Linked DNA regions of Sporomusa sphaeroides DSM 2875. Each later gene encodes a partner of the first gene's protein in a complex. Links are inferred from orthologs where the notes say so. Each region holds a gene or a part of one and is shown in the gene's direction. Other genes may lie near its edges.

Region 1 (9,120 bases):
CCGCAGGAGGAAATCGTCAGAGAGTAAAACCTGCAATAGATTAAGGCGGGGCGCTTCTATGTGCCCAATCAGGGTGGAACCGCGGGAATAACATCTCGTCCCTGTAACTTGATTAAAGTTACTGGGACAAGATGTTTTTATTTTTTTAGGAGGGAATTCTATGACATTCCAGGAGATAATCCTGACATTGCAAAATTTTTGGGCAGAACAAAACTGCATTATTCAGCAGCCTTATGACGTAGAAAAGGGTGCAGGTACGATGAATCCGGCGACTTTTTTACGGGCGCTCGGGCCTGAGCCGTGGAATGTGGCCTATGTTGAGCCATCACGCCGCCCGGCTGACGGACGGTATGGGGATAATCCCAACCGTTTATTCCAGCATCATCAGTATCAGGTTATTATGAAACCTTCACCGGCGAATATTCAGGAATTATATTTAGCCAGTTTGGCGAAACTGGGAATTGAGCCGGAAAAACACGACATCCGCTTCGTGGAAGACAACTGGGAATCCCCTACTTTGGGGGCCTGGGGTTTGGGCTGGGAAGTGTGGCTGGACGGTATGGAAATTACTCAGTTTACTTATTTTCAGCAAGTGGGCAGTATTGATGTTAAACCAGTATCTGTAGAAATTACCTATGGACTGGAACGCTTGGCCATGTATATTCAGGGCAAGGAAAATGTCTTTGATATTGAATGGGTAAATGGTATTACCTATGGTGATGTTTTTCATCGCAATGAAGTGGAACAATCCCATTATAATTTTGAAATTGCCGATACTGAGCTATTATTCAAGCTGTTTGATTTGTACGAAAAAGAAGCCATTCGTATTGTTGAATTGGGTTATGTATTGCCGGCATATGATTATGTGCTAAAATGTTCCCACAGTTTTAATCTGCTTGATGCCCGCGGCGCCATCAGCGTTAGTGAACGTACCGCCTTTATCGGCAGGGTACGGAATCTGGCCCGTCTGTGCGCGCAAGGTTATCTGGAGCAGCGGGAAAATCTCGGCTATCCGCTCCTAAAGGGAGGTAAATAAGCCATGAGCAAAGATCTACTCTTGGAAATTGGAACAGAAGAAATTCCTGCGAAATTTATGCCAGGTGCATTGGCACAATTAGAAAATATAACGAAAACCAAATTGGCGGAACTTAGAATTGCCCACGGCGAGGTCAGGACTGTCGGCACGCCGCGGCGTTTGGCTGTTATCATCAGAGCGGTTGCCGGCAGTCAAGCAGACAAACATAGCGAAAATAAAGGACCATCTGTTAAAATAGCGTTTGCTGAAGATGGCACCCCTACCAAAGCCGCTTTGGGGTTTGCCCGGGGACAGGGTGTTGATCCTTCGGCGCTTGTGGTTAAAGATGGTTATATATACGCTGTTGTCCAGGAAGTAGGTCGGCAGACAACCGAACTTCTGCCAGAACTGTTAACCGATATTATCAATCATTTATCTTTCCCCAAAAGTATGCGCTGGGGACATCTGGATATGCGTTTTGCCCGTCCTATCCGCTGGGTGGTAGCTTTGTTTGGCAGCGAAGTGGTGCCTTTCACTCTGCCGGGAGTAACTTCCGGCAACATGACGCGCGGGCATCGTTTCCTGGGTAAGGCTGAAATCGAAGTGAATTCGGTGGAAGATTACTTTTCCCGGCTTGACGAAAACTACGTTATGGTTGACCCGGATGTACGCCGCCGCGTAATCAGGGAGCAAATTGAAACTTTAGCGCTGAGCCGGGGAGGAACAGCGACCATTGATGCAGAACTTTTGGAAGAAGTAGTTCATTTAGTGGAATATCCCACAGCCTTATGCGGCAGTTTTGAAGAAAAATATCTTAGTTTACCGCCGGAGGCTATTATTACTCCCATGCGTGAGCATCAGCGGTATTTTCCCGTAACCGGCAAAGATGGCAAGCTTTTACCAATGTTTATTACCGTAAGGAATGGCGGTGCCGAGCATATTGACATTGTTTGCCACGGAAACGAGCGGGTATTGAAGGCCAGATTGGCTGACGCCAGGTTCTTTTTTGAAGAAGACCAAAAAGTAGCTTTGACCGACCGGGTGGAGAAACTAAAATCCATAGTATTCCAGGAAGGCTTGGGTACACTCTATGATAAAGTACTGCGTTTAGAACGTTTGGCGGCTGCTATTGGACAGATGCAGGGAATCAGCCAGGAGGAGCTTACTATCGTTAACCGGGGAGCACATCTGGCAAAAGCTGATTTAGTGACAGGCATGGTCTGTGAATTTACCGAACTCCAAGGTATCATGGGGCGGGAATATGCGCTGCTGCATGGCGAAAATCCGGCAGTTGCCCAAGCGATATTTGAGCATTACCTGCCACGGTTTGCCGGTGACATGCTGCCGCAAACAACCGCAGGACGATTAATCAGCATAGCTGATAAGATGGATAATATTGTGGCTACGTTCAGCCGGGGCCTCATTCCCACAGGTTCACAGGACCCGTACGCACTCAGGCGTCAGGCGCTGGGTATTGTACATATTTTAATTGAAGCCAAGTATCCTGTTTCTTTAACAGCGATAGCCGCTCAGGCTATGGATTTATTGGGTATAAGCGATAGTGAGCGGAAGACTAAACTGTTGGCAGACATACAAGATTTTTTCCGTCTGCGGATAAAAAATGTTCTAACAGATGAAGCGTTAAAGTATGATATGATCGATGCCGTATTAGCAGTAGGTGTTGATGATATCTATGATACCTGGTTAAGGGCAAAAGCCATGGCTGTCGAAGGCGGAACTATCGCTATGCAAAAAGCAGTGCAGGCGCTGATTCGTGTCGGAAATTTAGCGAAGAATGCCAGCTCAGAGACTATTGATCCAGGTTTGTTTACAGCCGAGGCTGAACACGCTTTATACAAAGCGTACATCGATGCCCGGGCAGCTGTTGCCAAGCATGAAGCCGAAAAAAATTATCAGGGTGTGCTCACCGTACTGGCCGCTATGGCTGCACCAATTGATGCATTTTTCGGAGCCGTCATGGTTATGGTGGAAGATACGGCTGTCAAAAACAACCGTCTGGCGTTACTAAAAGCCATTTCCGGCCTATCCGCACATACCGCTGATTTAACGAAAATTGTCGTAATATAGTTATTTTTCGCCTGTAGGGAAAATGCGGCTTATGTAGCCTTTCTATCAGCAAAAAGGGGGGGCAGTTATTGGGTTTAACGCCGCGGCAAGAAAAAATTGCTGAGATGGTCAGAACATTAGGCCCGATTACCGGGGAACAAATTGCTGAACGTCTTAGTGTAACCAGAGCCGCCCTTAGGCCTGATTTAGCTATCCTGGTGATGTCCGGTATGGTAGAAGCCCGACCCAAGGTGGGCTACTACTATACCGGCAAAAATACTCTAAGCTTGCTAACTGAACAAGTTAACAGGATAAAAGTTAAGGATGTGCAATCAGTGCCTGTTGTTGTCACCACTGGCACAAGCGCCTATGATGCTGTTGTCACTATGTTCCTGGAAGATGTCGGTTCAGTATATGTTGTTGAACCAGGCGGCATTTTAGGTGGAGTGGTTTCGCGTAAAGATGTGCTTAAGGTGGCTATGGGTGGAAGCGACCTGCATAAAATGCCTGTAAAGGTACTTATGACACCGGTGACGAAAATAATTACAACAACTCCGGAGGAACCAATTTTAACAGCTGCCAAAAAAATTATTGACAACGAGGTGGATAGTCTGCCGGTTGTTGTTCCGGCTAACCTGCAGGGCAACAAAGTTCATGAGCATGAAGTAGTCGGGCGTCTAACTAAAACCAATATTACCAGAGTGTTTGTTGAAATTGGCGAAGGACGAGGAGGAGACAGTTATGGCTAAGCTGCCGATTATTTATGCATTATCAGATTCTCTTGGTGAAACGGCTGAAATGGTGGCTCGCGCTACGGCTAGTCAGTTTAATTCCAGTGAATTTGATATTATCCGGATACCTTATATCAACTCGGTGGAACAAATTGCCGAAACAGTGCAGGAAGCAGCCAACCATTCTTGTGTTATTTGTCATACCTTAGTTTCTCCTGATTTGCGTGAGGCATTATTAGAACAGGCCAAAGAACATAATATTCCGACAATCGATATTATGGGTCCGATGATTGCTGCAGTGCAAGACATCAGTGGCATAACTCCCAGATTAAAACCAGGGCTTATTCATAAACTTGACCAGGAATATTTTAAACGGGTGGAAGCGGTAGAGTTTGCCGTAAAGTATGATGACGGCAAAAACCCCTGGGGGTTGCTAAAAGCCGATATTGTAATTCTTGGTGTTTCGCGCACCTCAAAAACCCCGCTAAGCATGTATTTGGCTCATAAAAAAGTCAAAGTAGCCAATGTGCCGCTTGTGCCGGAAATACCGCCGCCGCAGGAGCTCTTTCAAGTACCGCCTCATCGCACAGTTGGCCTGATTATTGACAAGTTCAAGCTTAATGAAATTCGCAGTGAACGCCTCAAAACAATGGGATTAGGGCCTGATGCCAGCTATGCCAATATTGAGCGGATACACGAGGAGCTTGACTATGCCCGGTCGATTATGCGCCGAGTGCAGTGCCCGATAATTGATGTATCCAATAAAGCTATCGAAGAGACGGCAAACCGGATATTGGAAATTGTTCAGAAAAACAAATTAGCCAATTTGTAAAAAAAATGACGTTTTACGCCAAATAGTAAAAATCCCTGGTACGCATTGCGGCCAGGGATTTTCTTAATCACTTTAAATCATTTTAAAGGAAACTATTAAGTTTGACATTATAGCTGACAGAATCAGCTGACCAATGGCTGCCGTTTTGAGCTACATTAACATTGCCGTTAAAAACAGCTATTTTGGTACGCCAGTTAAATTCCACAGTATCGGCTGTGATAGCTAATCCGTTGCGGGACAGGTTAACGCCACCGTCAATTTTTGCCTTATCCTTAGTGCCGTAGACATATACACTGTCACCGGTAAAATGCACATCATTCTCAGTTACGGTGATGCCGCCCGAACCCCAGATTTCCAGTGAAACCGGGTTAACTTTTGCCTGGCCGGCAGTTATTATCCGGTTTTTCATCTCAATGCGGACGTTGCCATTTAGAACATAAAGACCGGTACTAATATCAAAATATGTACGATCAGCTGTTACTACCGGTTTTGCTGCCGCTGCCAGGCCTGTGAAAAGTACTAAGATTAAAAGAGTGGATAAAAATATTTTGCTTCTCATCCGTTACGCCCCTTTCTATTATATTATTATAACAAATTATTCGGAGTTGTGCTCTGCCAAAATGTGTAATACTGAGAAAAACTAGTCTCATAAAGGGAAATAATGTATAATATATAGAAAAGGAGGCTGAACATATGAAAATTCGTGAGCGCATTGAAGAACAAGAATTTAAAATATTATCCAGTTATGCTGCAAAAAGCCGGGAAGCCGTCCGGGATCATGAAGAACCGCTTTGTGATTTTCGTACAGCCTTTCAACGGGACCGGGATCGCGTGATTCATAGTAAAGCCTTCAGACGTCTTAAACATAAAACGCAAGTGTATATATCTCCTGGTGACCATTACCGTATGCGCATGACGCACAGTTTGGAGGTTGCGCAAATATCCCGGACCATTGCCCGTGGACTCAGGCTTAATGAAGATTTGACAGAAGCCATCGCGTTGGGGCATGATGTCGGACATACTCCTTTTGGACATGCAGGGGAATACGCCTTACGTGACCTTATCGGGCGTTATCATCATAATGAACAAAGCTTACGAGTGGTAGAGCATTTGGAACGGAACGGACAAGGGCTTAACTTGACTGCCGAAGTAAGAGATGGAATTTTAAACCATACAGGCGAAAATAAACCCTTTACGCTTGAGGGTAATATCGTTTGCTACGGCGACCGTATCGCCTATTTGTGTCATGATTATGATGACGGTATTAGGGCCGGCATGCTCAAACCGGTAGATTTACCGGCAAAGGTTTCTAAGGTACTCGGTTCAAACCCCTCCAGCATGATAACTGTTATGGTGTCAGATATTATTACAGAGTCTGATGGAAAAAATGAAATTATTATGTCCGGCCGGGTTAAAGACGCCATGAACGAATTCCGTTCATTCATGTTTAGCAGGATTTATCGTTCAGATGCGCTTGAACCTGACCGGAAAAAGGCTATGTACGTTATTAGCAAACTTTTTGAATCTTACATGTCCGCTCCTGGCAATTTGCCACAGGAATTTTTAGAACGTGAAGAACGATGGGGGCTGCAAACCATTGTTGTTGACTATATTGCCGGTTTGACGGATTTGTATGCCATTAAGCAGTTTGAAAAATTATTTATCCCTGCTACCTGGGGGATACCAAAATAGTCAGCAGAGCTTACACATTAGGCTCTGTTTTTTATCCTAACAGAAAGTAAACTTTCTTAAAACAGGATCAACATCGGCTTGTGCCGTTGCCAGAGGCTCGCACAAGCCGTGTTTTCTTTCTAAACAAATATTATCAGTTTTGTCAAGATGTAAAAGAGGAATTTTGTCATTTATATTGAATAATAATTACTAAAGTGACTGCTGAAAAACACGGTTGCACTGAACTATGCATAAACAACTTTCTATATTTGCTGTTTTTTGGCAGGAATATTACTCTTAATGCAGAATTAAGTCAGATGTTGGAACTATTTGCAGAATCATGTATTAAAAACACAGCAGGAGAATTTGCTCATTGCCTGGATAAGGTGAGTTTATGAAAGATGCGATTTTCGATGATTTTATCGATAGGTTGCGCTCGGAAAGTGATATTGTCAGTATTGTCTCAGACTATGTTGCGTTAAAAAAGAAAGGGAAAAATTACTGGGGATGCTGTCCTTTCCATAACGAGAAGACACCTTCGTTTTCGGTAACTCCGGATAAAGGTTTTTTCTATTGTTTTGGTTGTCAGAGCGGTGGCAATGTTTTCAATTTCCTCATGAAAGTTGAAAGCATTACTTTTTTTGAAGCGGTAAAGCTCTTGGCGAAAAAACTTAACATTCCTATGCCGGAAAAGGAAAAATCCCCGCGCGAGCAAGCCCGGGATCAGGAAATAGCCAAAATATATCAGGTAAACGAGTTAGCCAGAGATTTTTTTCATTCCTGTCTAACCAAAACCAATTATGGTAAACCGGCCCGTGATTATCTGACCAGTCGTGGCATAACTGCTGAATGTATTGATTTTTTTAAACTAGGGTTTGCACCACCATTCTGGGATAAACTATCATCAGCATTCAGTGAAAGAGGCATTACTCTTGATATACTGCTGAAATCAGGGCTGTGTGCTGCCCGGACATCAGGAGATGGCGTTTACGATCGATTCCGTAACCGTATTATGTTTCCGATAAGCGATGTAAGAGGCCGGATTGTAGGTTTCGGTGGCAGAGTTTTGGATGATACTCAGCCTAAATACCTTAATTCACCGGAAACTCAAGTTTTTAATAAGCGCCAGGTACTATACGGCATTGAGAGTGCATATAAGCCTATTCGCGACTTAGGCAAGGTGGTTATTGTTGAAGGTTATCTGGATGCTATCATGCTGTATACTCATGGCATCAAAAATGTAGTGGCATCCCTGGGGACAGCTTTTACACCAGAACAGGCCAGAACCCTCCTGAAACTTAATAACCTTAATACTGAGCTTTTGTTTTCCTATGACAGCGATGCAGCCGGCCAGAATGCAACCCTGCGGGCGCTCAATACTGTGCGGGCGTTAGGCGCAGCTATCAGGGTAGTAACAATACCAGATGGTAAGGATCCGGATGAGTTTATTAGGAAACATGGCAGTGCAGCCTTTGAAGAGTTACTAGCAGCAGCACAGTCTCTGTTGGATTATCAGCTTGACCAAGCGTTAAAATCAGATGATTATTCTACTGTTCAAGGCAAAATTGCTGTTGTTGGCAAACTGGCACCCATTTTGGCCGAGGCAGATAATGCAGTAGAAATCAATGCTCATATTACACGGTTATCTCAGATACTTGCTGTTGATGAAAGCGCTTTACGGAGCGAAATAACAAAATATATAGTTCAGCTTAAAAAGGATAAAAATGTAAAAAACGGGAAAACTATAAACATTGCCTTCTTATATAAACAACCGGCACCAGCAGTAGTTCAGGCTGAACGTCAACTGATTCGTTTGATGTGCGATGATTTATCACTGGTTCCTTATGTATTTGCAAAAATTTTTCCACAAGAATTTCAGGGCGTTTTGCAACAAGAGATAATTAATTTGATATTTAATGCGTATAATATGGAAAAAAATATTACACAGGCAGAACTAAATACAGTTGTAAATAGCTTAAGTGAAAAAGCCAATAACGAATTTTCACATATTATGTTAATGGAAATACAGTTTGAGGATGTAGTCAAATTAGTAGATGATTGTATAAAAACCATTAGGTTAGCTCATTTAACAACATTGTACGAACAACACCGGCTGATGGCCGACGAATTAGAACGCATGGGGGATAGTAGCTTTCTGCAGGAACTGGCGGAAAGTCAGCGAATTAAACATGAAATTAGCAAATTGCATCACTAATAAGCAGGTATGGATAAATCAACTACTATCGATTGCCACGGGAAGGGGGGAAAACTATGGCCGATAAGAAAAATACTTCAGGCGAGCATGTCAATGAGCTATTGCATAAAGGAAAAAAACGCGGTGTGTTAACATATGCCGAAATTATGGATACTATGCAGACCGATGATATGAGTCCTGATGAAATTGATGATATGTATGAAATCTTTAGCAATAAAGGTATTGAAATTGTTGATGATGCCCCGGACAGTGAATTGATTGAAGGCCCTGACATGGCTGAGATTGAATCCACAGCCGAAGAAGTAGATATAGATCTCACCATTCCTGAAGGCATTAACATCGATGACCCTGTTCGTATGTACCTTAAGGAAATTGGCCGGGTACCGCTCTTAACCGCTGATGAAGAAGTGAAACTGGCAAAGCGTATGGAGCAAGGAGACGAGGAGGCCAAACGCCGGCTTGCAGAAGCTAATTTACGACTGGTTGTAAGTATTGCCAAGCGGTATGTTGGCAGGGGGATGCTGTTCCTTGATCTTATTCAAGAAGGTAATTTGGGACTAATTAAGGCTGTAGAAAAATTCGACTACAA
Region 2 (9,868 bases), 2.8 Mb from region 1 along the record:
ATATTGAGGAAATTGTCTATAATGCGGCAGTCAAGCTGGAGGTTGTCATTGAGCCGGAAGTGCCGCAGCTGATTAGCGATTATACCATCGAAGGCCGGAAAGCTGTCAACATCTTGTCAGATGCCTACAGCATGGCGCTTATGCGGGTGGGTGAGACCCAAGAGCCGGTTACCATTACCCGGGAGGATGTGTACCGGGTGGCTCAGGTCAGCCGGTTGTCGCCGTATGTTAACCGTAAGGCAGCAGCTACCCTGGAAGTGGGGAAAGTGTTTGGCTTGGGGGTAAGCGGCTACCTTGGTTCTGTCCTGGAAATTGAAGCAGTAGCTTTTCCGTCAGAAAAGGGTAAAGGCAGTATTCGCTTTAATGACACTGCCGGCAGCATGGCCAAGGACTCGGTATTTAACGCCGCGGCTGTTGTCAGGAAAATTACCGGCCAGGATTTAGCCAGCTTTGATTTGCATATAAACATTATCGGCGGTGGCCGGATTGACGGCCCGTCAGCCGGTACGGCGATTCTTTCAGCCATTATTTCCGCCATAAACGGTAAACCTATCCGTCAGGATGTAGCCATTACCGGTGAAATTTCTATCCAAGGCCGGGTGAAAGCCGTTGGCGGTGTTTTTGAAAAGGCTTATGGTGCCAAACAAGCCGGTATTACCACAATGGTTATTCCTGAGGAAAATAAGTCAGACATTCCGGAAAGTCATCTGGGCCTGGATATTCGTCCTGTTGCCACCGTCGAGGAAGCGTTGGCAATTCTGTTTGCGGAAAGTCAGGAAGCCAGTGCTGAGTTAGCTTAGAGATGAAATTGCCGCGCTTACCCGGGTTTTCTGTGCGATAATCCCGGCAGGCGCGGCATTTTAAGCGAGGAGAGTTTACATGATTGACCGCGTTCCCCCCCAAAACGTTGAAGCTGAGCAAGCGGTACTGGGCGCTATGATGATTGAACGCGAGGCTATTTCCAAGGTATCGGAAGTTATCCGGCCGGAGGATTTTTATCGTGAGGCCCACCGGTTGATCTTTAATGCCATGATGGAATTATTCAATAAGAATGAAGCTGTCGATCTGGTAACCGTAGTTGAAGTATTGCGCCGGGACGAAAAGCTTGAGGGTGCCGGTGGGATTGCTTATGTATCGGCACTGGCCAACAGTGTGCCGACAGCCGCCAATGTGATGTACCATGCCCGGATTGTGGAGGAAAAAGCCTTATTGCGTCAACTGATCAATACCGCGACCCATGTGGCCGGTATGGGCTATGAAGCCAATGAAGAAGTAGCCGTAATTATGGACAAAGCCGAGAAATTGATTCTTGAAGTATCCAACCGCAAGGCCGGCCAGGAATTTGCTTCGATTAAAAATATCATTTTTGACGTATTTGACAAAGTATCGGAGCTATATTCCTCCAAGGGCGGGATTACGGGGCTGCCAACCGGGTTTAAAGACCTCGACAAGCTGACATCAGGCCTCCAGCCCTCTGATCTTATCCTGATTGCAGCCCGTCCCAGTATGGGTAAAACAGCGTTTGTCCTTAATATTGCCCAGAATATTGCCGTCAAGGAAAAGAAAGCGGTGGCTTTTTTCAGTCTGGAGATGTCCAAAGAGCAGCTGGTGCAGCGGATGCTGTGCGCCGAGGCTCCGATTGACGCGCAACGCCTTAGAATCGGCGAATTGGAAAACAATGACTGGGACAAGCTGGTACGGGCTGCCGACCGGCTGGCGGCGGCACCGATTTTTATTGATGATACCGCCGGTATTACGGTGATGGAGATGCGTTCCAAGGCCCGCCGCCTCAAAATTGAACATGATTTACAGCTGATTATCATTGACTATCTTCAGCTCATGCAGGGCGGCACCGGCAGCTCCCGCAGCGAAAACCGCCAGCAGGAGATTTCCGAAATTTCCCGTTCCTTGAAAGCCCTGGCCCGTGAGCTTAAAGTGCCTGTTATCGCTTTATCCCAGCTCAGCCGGGGTGTCGAATCCCGTCAGGTCAAAAAACCCATGCTTAGTGACCTTAGAGAATCAGGTTCACTTGAGCAGGATGCCGACATTGTTGCCTTTATTTACCGGGAAGATTATTATGAGCCGGAAACCGAACGGAAGAATATTACCGATATTATTGTTGCCAAACACCGTAACGGACCTGTTGACAGCGTCCAGCTGTTCTTTCATAAACAATTTACAAAGTTTAGCGATTTATCGAGAATATCAGGGTGAGGTTAGAGAATTTTGCCGCAAGCAATACAAAAATAGAGAAGGCTATCGCCTTCTCTATTTTTTTGTCCTAACAGAAAGTATAACTTTCTTAAAAGCAGGATAAGGGCAACATCGGTTTGCGCTGTCGCCAAAGGCTTGGCGCAAGCCGTGTTTTCTTTACGTGCTACTGCCAAATATATATACTTATACAGCGGCTTCAGCCGCATTGCTCTTTTTCCTGGTAAGCAAGGTCGCGCTGGTGACAGCCGTAAAAGGCGCAACGGTAATTAAACCGAAACTGCCAATCATCGTATTTAATATTTCCGCTGAAATATAATTTAAGTTCAATATATTTATCACCGGCGTACCCTGAGCGACAAACACCATCAGGAGGCCGATGTATCCGCCGGAGTAGGCCAACAGCAAAGTAGTGCTCATTGTCCCAATAACCGTGCGGCCAACGTTCAGTCCGGCCTTAATAGCTGCCGCTTTGCTAATTGCCGGATTTGCTTCAATCACTTCATGAACGGCAGAGGTGATATCTACGGCAATGTCCATTACCGCTCCCGCTGAAGCAATAAAAATGCTGGCAATAAATATTTCTGTCAGGTTAAGCTGAAAACCGGTATATAAGAGACTTTCGGAATAGTCCATAACGGCACCATGAATTTTTGACATGTTAACAAAAATAATAGCCAATAGCGCCGTCAGACCGGTGCCTAACAGCGACCCCATTGTCGCAGCAATAAATCGCCTGTCAAAACCATATACCAAGATGATAATGACTGTTGTCAGCATAGCTGTAATCAAAAGACCGCACAAGATCGGCTGGTATCCTGCCAGCAAAAGCGGAATCAGCATTTTCCAGATACAAAGAATGGTAAATGCAAAAGCCAAAATAGCCCGCACGCCAATCCAACCGGCCAAGACAATCAGCAGCAGCATAAAGGCGCCGACAAACAACAGCTGATAATTAAGCCGGTAATGATCTACCATTGATATTTTATAGACTCCCTGGCTTTGGCTTCCGCCCACTGTAACCAGCGCAATATCTCCTGCCTGATACTGCTTATCGGTTCCCAGAGAACCGGACAGCATATTCATGGCTTCGGCAACCGTTCCCTGGTAGCTGCCGTCCAGCAGTTCAACCATGCACTGCTGCTGACCATACGCCACAATACCGGCTCTTTGGATATCGCTATTGTTTACGGATATTACCCGGGCTTTTGCAGTTTCGAATTGCTTGTATACGGGATTTACGAATCGATCAGGCAGCATGAGGAGTACAAGCACTGACAGCAAAACCACTACTGACGGTATAAAGGATTTTGAAGTAACGCATTTGTTGTAATATTGTTTTATCATGGTTAACCTCGCAATAGTAGTTATAAGTTACACCTGCCGCCTTCCCATGCGAAAGGCGGCAGGTGCATCAGCAATTAGTGCAATCCTACAAGGGTTTTGATTTTCTTGCTAATGTCGGTATTATCATAGAACCCGTTAAATACATCCTGTCCTGTTCCCAAGGCATACACGGCAACCGGGAGGCCTGTATGGGCAGTTGATGTCCAGCCAAGTCCTGAACGGCTATTTAAGATACGGGTAATGACAATTTGGAACGGCTCTTGATCATACATGCTGTAAGTAGTTTGGTATTCCTTATCGCGCTGGCGCTGTTTGTAGGGAATCATACTTACGGCATAAGCTTCCCGAAGCTGCGCAACTTCCTTAGCCGTCAAGACCAAAGGCTGATCCTTCATGCCGGCAACAGCAGGGTCGTTGGGCAGCATCAGGCCAAACAGCTGCTTAACATCAGCCATTGCAGTTTCGAACGGAACTTTATTGTCGCGATATTGCTGTACATATTCATCGGCAAATCGTTTAAATGACAGCTTTTGATTTTGGAGCAAATGGAGATATGTGTCATATTGGGTGCCGTTATAGCCCAGGGTGAAGCCGCCTGTTTCATGATCACCTGTCACAATAATGAGCGTTTCTTTGGGATGCTTTTTGGCAAAAGCCACTGCTACATTAACGGCATTTTCCAGGTCTTTCACTTCCTGAATGGTTGTATAAGCATCATTGGCATGGCTTGACCAGTCAATTTTGCCGCCCTCAGCCATAATAAAGAAACTGTTCTTTTCGCCTAGAACATCAATGGCTTTTTGCACATAATCTGCAAGCGCCAAATCGCCGGCATCACGGTCAATATTATAATGGATGGCCACATCGCCAGGGTTATCCAAAACGGGATTAATGGCAATGGTTTTGCCTGAGCGGGAATTCAAGGCTTTTATGTCTTCATAAGTATTGGCTACATTATAGCCGGCTTGTTTAGCCAACTCGAACAGGTGAGTTTGATTTTTATCTTTACCGGTAGGTTGTTTAAAACCGCCGCCGCCAAAGAAATCAAAATTGCTGGCAATCAAGTCCAGTCCAATTTCATAAAAACTGTTCCGGTTGGGAAGATGCGCATAAAAACCTGCCGGTGTTGCATGATCAAGGGAAACATTTGTCACAATACCAATCTTATAGCCTGCTTGTGCTTTTAACTGTTCTGCAATCGATATAACGCGCTTGTTGTAAGGGTCAACGCCAAGCGCGCCGTCTAAGGTCTTTACGCTACAGGCGATGGCTGTAGCCGCGGAAGCTGAGTCGGTAATAAACTTGGAAGCATCATAGGTTGTGGCAGCGCCAACAGCAGGAAAATTGACAAAGGAGGGCATTTCTGCTTTAGGAATATTTTCGCGTGTCGGCTTATTCAGGGTTCCGACAAAATTGTGGTCAACAGTTCCATTATAATGACCCAATGCTGTGGCTTGAGGGAAACTCATGCCATCACCAATAAATAAGAAAATATATTTAGGCTTTACACCTGTTTGATCGACATTGGTTTTAGCAATACTGGATATCTCCTGAGCAGTCCTTTTGTCGGCTTGGGCAGTTATTGGCGAGTATCCTGTGATAAAGGTAATACAGAAAAAAAATACTAAACAGATAGCCACTAACTGTAAAGGTAATCGTTTCTTTTTAAACATAAACTCTCTCCTCCTTCTTATATACACCTTAGACTTTCTGACAAACATCTGCCAATACTATCTACCGCCTGAGCCTCCTTCTTGTCTGGGCAAAAAAATAAAAGCCAAAATTAACACCAGAGCAGTCAGTGCTGCCCAGATGGAAATTCGGACTTTTCTTTATCTCTGTCCCATATTCTTCTAGATTATACATATTCTACTTTCTTTTTATAATTCCTGCTTATTCAGAAGAGTGTGAAAAATTATTATTTTCACGCTCCTTCAAACTATCTTCTAAATGAAAGACGAAAATACCATTCTAAAAAAGGTGGCAGCTTACTTCGTAAAAAAACGGAATTTAAAATATGGACTCTGTTGTACAAAAATTGACAGCAGAGTGTACAATTTTGTACAATATGACAAAATTTGCCGGACCGTTATCCTTTACAAATGTTGATACAATAAGCTTTGCAGACGTTGGCACGATTTTTGCTATTAAATATAACAGACGAAAAACAAGTAAATAGCAGTCAATGGACAAAGGTACTTGTATAAAATAACGAAAATTGGACAACAAGGGGTAGGTAAAGTGCTGGCAGAGTGTTTTTACAATGACGGAAGAATTAATAATGAAGAGTTTGAAAGAATAGTATCCAAATATAACAAAATAATTCTGCGCTATGTCAAGATCTATTATTTGCCTGGCGGTGATTACCGCGATATGTACCAATGGGGATTAATCGGCCTGTATAAAGCAGTTTGTCATTATGATGAAGCCCGCGGCAGTTCTTTTCGTCTGATTGCCGAGCTTAATATCAAGAACACAATTAAATCGGCAGTTACCATGCACAATCGTAAAAAACACTATATTCTTAATGAAGCAATTTCACTTAATACCATAGTTGAATCATCAAACACAAAAAGCCAACTCGAATCACAGGGAGTATTTAATAAGAATTCTTCCGATGACCCTGCCGATATGATTATTGAAAAGGAAACCATCACTAAGATTAATGGCGAGCTGGCAAATGTTTTGTCACGCCTGGAGAAAAGAGTTATTGACTTATATATTGAAGGCTACAAACAGCGGGAAATTGCACAAAAGCTGAATTTGCAGGAAAAGGTGGTAGACAATGCCGTCCAAAGAGCACGCAAAAAGATGGCATTACATATGAAAGAATGGAAAAGTTTTTGCAAGAAGCATAAACAACCAGGAACCTCCGGCCGGGTACAAACAGGACTGCTTTGCGCAACCGTATAAGCTAGAGCAGCTCATTTTTCGAGTCAGCCACTCTAAACTCCCAGCTTGATACAGACAGGGAGCTTAGAGTGGTTTACTTTATTGGGGCTGTTTCTTTACGAAGCTCCGGTCATACAGTAAAATAATAGTAGAATTACTGTGGCACTGGAGTGAGCGGTCATGGATAGTAGACAACAGGCGGTTATCACTCATAATAAAGGCTTGCATGCCCGGGTGGCAGCTATGATCGTACAAAAGGCGTATGAAATTGAAGACCGCAGAAAAGTCCAGCTATATTTCCGGCCCCCGGGTGGTGCGGCTATTTTGGCAACCAGCATGATGCCGTTGGTGGCATTGCGGGTCAAGCAGGGGGATCGGTTATGGGTAGAGGCGGAAGGGTTATCCGCGGCTGCCGCGGCTGCTGAAATGGCAGCCTTTCTGGAAAGTGATTTTTTGCCGGCCGATGCTGCCATCATGAATCAGGTGGATAATGTGCTGCAGGATAATGCGTTAACTGCCGGGCAGATATTTGCCAGCATGGCTAATGGTTTGCTGGTTACTGATGAAAATGATGTGATTACCATCTTTAATCCGGCGGCAGAGCGTATCTTGGGTATCCCGGTCTGCCAGGCCATAGGCAATAAAGCGCAATGCGTTATTCCCGGGTCACGGCTGCACAGCATTGTTGAGACAAAAGCAGCCGAAATAGGCTGCCGCCAGTCCATTGGTTTGCGGACCATCCTGACTAACCGGACGCCTATTATTGCCGATGGGCAAGTGCGTGGGGCGATGGCTATTTTTGAGGACATATCGGTGCTGGAAGCGGTGACCGGTGAACTGAAGGCAGTAAAAGAACTCAAAGAACGCTTGCAATTGGTATTGGCCTCAGTGCAAGACGGAATCTGTGTAGTCGACCGGGAGGGGTATATAACTTACGTTAATCCGGCCTATGTTGAACTGGTACAACAATCGCGCCAGAGCCTGATTGGGCAAAATGTCCGCAACCTGTCGCCCGACGGCATACGCAGCCGGGTCCTGACCACAGGCCGGCCGGCTATTGGCAATATTGTGGTAAAGCCTGATGGCGTGACGCTGGTGGCGAATGTCAGCCCGATCCTGGTGGATGGGGAGCTCACCGGAGCGGTGTCTGTTGTTAAAAGTGTCAATGAGGTACATAAATTAGTAGATAAACTCAATCATGTTTCTGCCAAAGCCGAATATCTGGAACAGGAACTGCGGCGAACCCGAAAACCCGGACCGTCCTTTGAAAAGTTTATTGGACACAGTGGCAAACTACGGGAGGCTTTAGCTGTTGCCGCCAAGGCGGCTGCCAGCAGGACAACTGTTTTGATCTCCGGTGAAAGCGGTACCGGCAAGGAATTGGTAGCCGAAGGCATCCATTATGCCAGCAGCCGTAATGCCGGTCCGCTCATCAAAGTCAACTGTGCCGCTATTCCTGACAGCTTGTTGGAAAGCGAGCTGTTCGGCCATGAAAAAGGCGCGTTTACCGGCGCCGTTCGCCAGAAGCCGGGTAAATTCAGTCTGGCAGATAAGGGAACGATTTTCCTTGATGAGATTGGTGAACTTAGTAAAAGTATGCAGGCAAAACTGTTGAGAGTGCTGCAGCAAAAAGAATTTACCCGGGTAGGCGGTGAAGCTGTTATCAGGGTGGATGTCCGGATTATCGCCGCTACCAATCGCAACCTGGTGCAGATGGTGGAAGACGGCGAGTTCCGGGAAGATCTGTATTACCGGCTCAACGTCATTCCCATTCTCTTGCCGCCGCTGCGGGAACGGGTGGAGGATATACCGCTGCTGGTTGATTATTTTTTACATAAAATTATTACCGAACAAGGTAAAATTATTTCCGGAATAACCGGGGAAGCGCTTACCGGCTTGATGGCTTACCGCTGGCCGGGCAATGTGCGGGAGCTGGAGAATGTCATTGAACGGATGGTCACACTTGCTGACAGCAAAGTATTGACTGCCGCGGACTTACCGTTATATCTCCGGGAAAGCGAGAACCAACCTTCCGGCTTATTTTCCGGCAGCAATATCACTCTGCCTGCTTCCCTGGGACAGGAGGCCGTTTTGCCCTGGGCGGAGTATGAGAAAGAAATTATCAGCAGAGCTTTGGCTGTATATGGCAGCTTTAACGCCGCAGGCAAGGCGCTGGGGTTAACCCACAAAACCGTGGCAGCCAAAGCGCAAAAGTACGGAATTGCCAAAACGGTATCCTGGGAAAATTGTAGCAGTATGGTAAAAAGTATCAAGAAAAATATAGAAAGCTGATATTTTTGTACAAGAGCGCCAGCAAAAAAATGGGTGCTCTTTTTGGCGTGCAGGTCTGCGATTCTCGCTAATCCTGGTGATATGCCGGCAAGATGGCAGGCGGCTTTGCCTGGCATAGTTCTTGCTCTGACTATGAGCAGCTACTGACATATATACAATCAGTAATTTGTGAGGAGGGGTAAGTAATGAAAAAGATAATTAATGATGCCGAGCAGGTTGTTGAGGAAATGCTGCAGGGGGCCGTATTGGCACATCCCCAGTATGTTAAGCGGGTAGAAGGCTTTAATGTATTGGTACGGGCCAACTCGCCGGTGCAGGGAAAGGTTGCACTGGTATCGGGGGGCGGCAGCGGTCATGAACCGTCTCATGCCGGCTATGTCGGACGCGGTATGCTTGACGGGGCCGTTGCCGGCGCGGTGTTTACTTCACCCACACCTGATCAGGTATATGAAGCTGTTAAGGTTGTTGATGGCGGTAAAGGAGTGCTGCTGATCATCAAAAATTATACCGGCGACATTATGAATTTTGAAATGGCGGCAGAGATGGCTGAGGCTGATGGGGTTGCTGTAGCCAAAGTGGTTGTCAATGATGACGTAGCGGTGGAAAACAGTACCTGGACCACAGGCCGGCGCGGCATTGCCGGTACCGTGTTTGTCCATAAGATTGCAGGGGCTAAGGCCGAAACCGGCGCTGACCTGGCGGAAGTCCAAAGGGTTGCCGAAAAGGTAATTGCCAATGTCCGTTCCATGGGTATGGCGCTGTCGCCTTGTATTGTTCCCGCAGCCGGTAAGCCCAGCTTCACCCTGGCTGATAACGAAGTGGAAATCGGTATGGGCATTCATGGAGAACCGGGAACCCATCGCGAGAGTCTCCGCACGGCTGATGCAACCGCAGAGCACCTTGTTGGCAAGATTCTGGACGATCTTTTGGTGAATGCCGGTGAGGAAGTGGCGGTAATGATCAACGGGCTGGGCGGAACGCCGCTGATGGAGCTGTATGTAGTTAACCGCAAGGTAGCAGCCCTGCTTGCCGGGAAAAATATCAACATTGCCAAGACCTATATCGGCAACTACATGACCTCTCTGGAAATGGCCGGTTTTTCGGTTACGGTATTAAAGCTGGACGG

What was found.
Region 2: the proteins of dnaG (region 1) and dnaB are in contact, whole or in part, in a crystal structure (PDB 2R6A), measured with the Geobacillus stearothermophilus proteins. The link is inferred for Sporomusa sphaeroides DSM 2875 from one-to-one orthologs. Residues at the interface, in WP_049624496.1 of Geobacillus stearothermophilus: Lys456, Leu457, Leu458, Pro459, Ala460, Asn463, Ala464, Leu467, Leu535, Leu536, Ile537, Ala538, Gln544, Glu545, Asp548, Tyr549, His552; in WP_033016901.1 of Geobacillus stearothermophilus: Ser13, Glu15, Ala16, Gln18, Glu91, Leu92, Asp94, Ala95, Val96, Pro97, Thr98, Ala99, Ala100, Asn101, Tyr104, Tyr105, Ile108.

The regions. Positions count from the first base shown.
Region 1 is NZ_CP146991.1:2,105,077-2,114,196, forward strand. The notes cover bases 6,261-9,120. They hold dnaG (DNA primase), read left to right. Parts: upstream 6,261-6,710; coding sequence 6,711-8,531; downstream 8,532-9,120. Other genes in these bases: SPSPH_RS09720 (deoxyguanosinetriphosphate triphosphohydrolase), read left to right, coding at 6,261-6,337; rpoD (RNA polymerase sigma factor RpoD), read left to right, coding at 8,588-9,120. In the rest of the region: glyQ (glycine--tRNA ligase subunit alpha), read left to right, coding at 161-1,036; glyS (glycine--tRNA ligase subunit beta), read left to right, coding at 1,040-3,103; SPSPH_RS09705 (helix-turn-helix transcriptional regulator), read left to right, coding at 3,172-3,831; SPSPH_RS09710 (pyruvate, water dikinase regulatory protein), read left to right, coding at 3,824-4,645; SPSPH_RS09715 (LptA/OstA family protein), read right to left, coding at 4,728-5,204; more of SPSPH_RS09720, read left to right, coding at 5,339-6,260. UniProt on the Escherichia coli protein: RNA polymerase that catalyzes the synthesis of short RNA molecules used as primers for DNA polymerase during DNA replication.
Region 2 is NZ_CP146991.1:4,890,572-4,900,439, reverse strand. What follows is about bases 85-3,046. They hold dnaB (replicative DNA helicase), read left to right. Parts: upstream 85-879; coding sequence 880-2,214; downstream 2,215-3,046. Other genes in these bases: SPSPH_RS22780 (YibE/F family protein), read right to left, coding at 2,398-3,046; lonC (Lon family ATP-dependent protease), read left to right, coding at 85-800. In the rest of the region: more of lonC, read left to right, coding at 1-84; more of SPSPH_RS22780, read right to left, coding at 3,047-3,558; SPSPH_RS22775 (alkaline phosphatase), read right to left, coding at 3,633-5,231; SPSPH_RS22770 (sigma-70 family RNA polymerase sigma factor), read left to right, coding at 5,758-6,471; SPSPH_RS22765 (sigma 54-interacting transcriptional regulator), read left to right, coding at 6,631-8,742; dihydroxyacetone kinase subunit DhaK, read left to right, coding at 8,928-9,868. UniProt on the Escherichia coli protein: The main replicative DNA helicase, it participates in initiation and elongation during chromosome replication. Travels ahead of the DNA replisome, separating dsDNA into templates for DNA synthesis.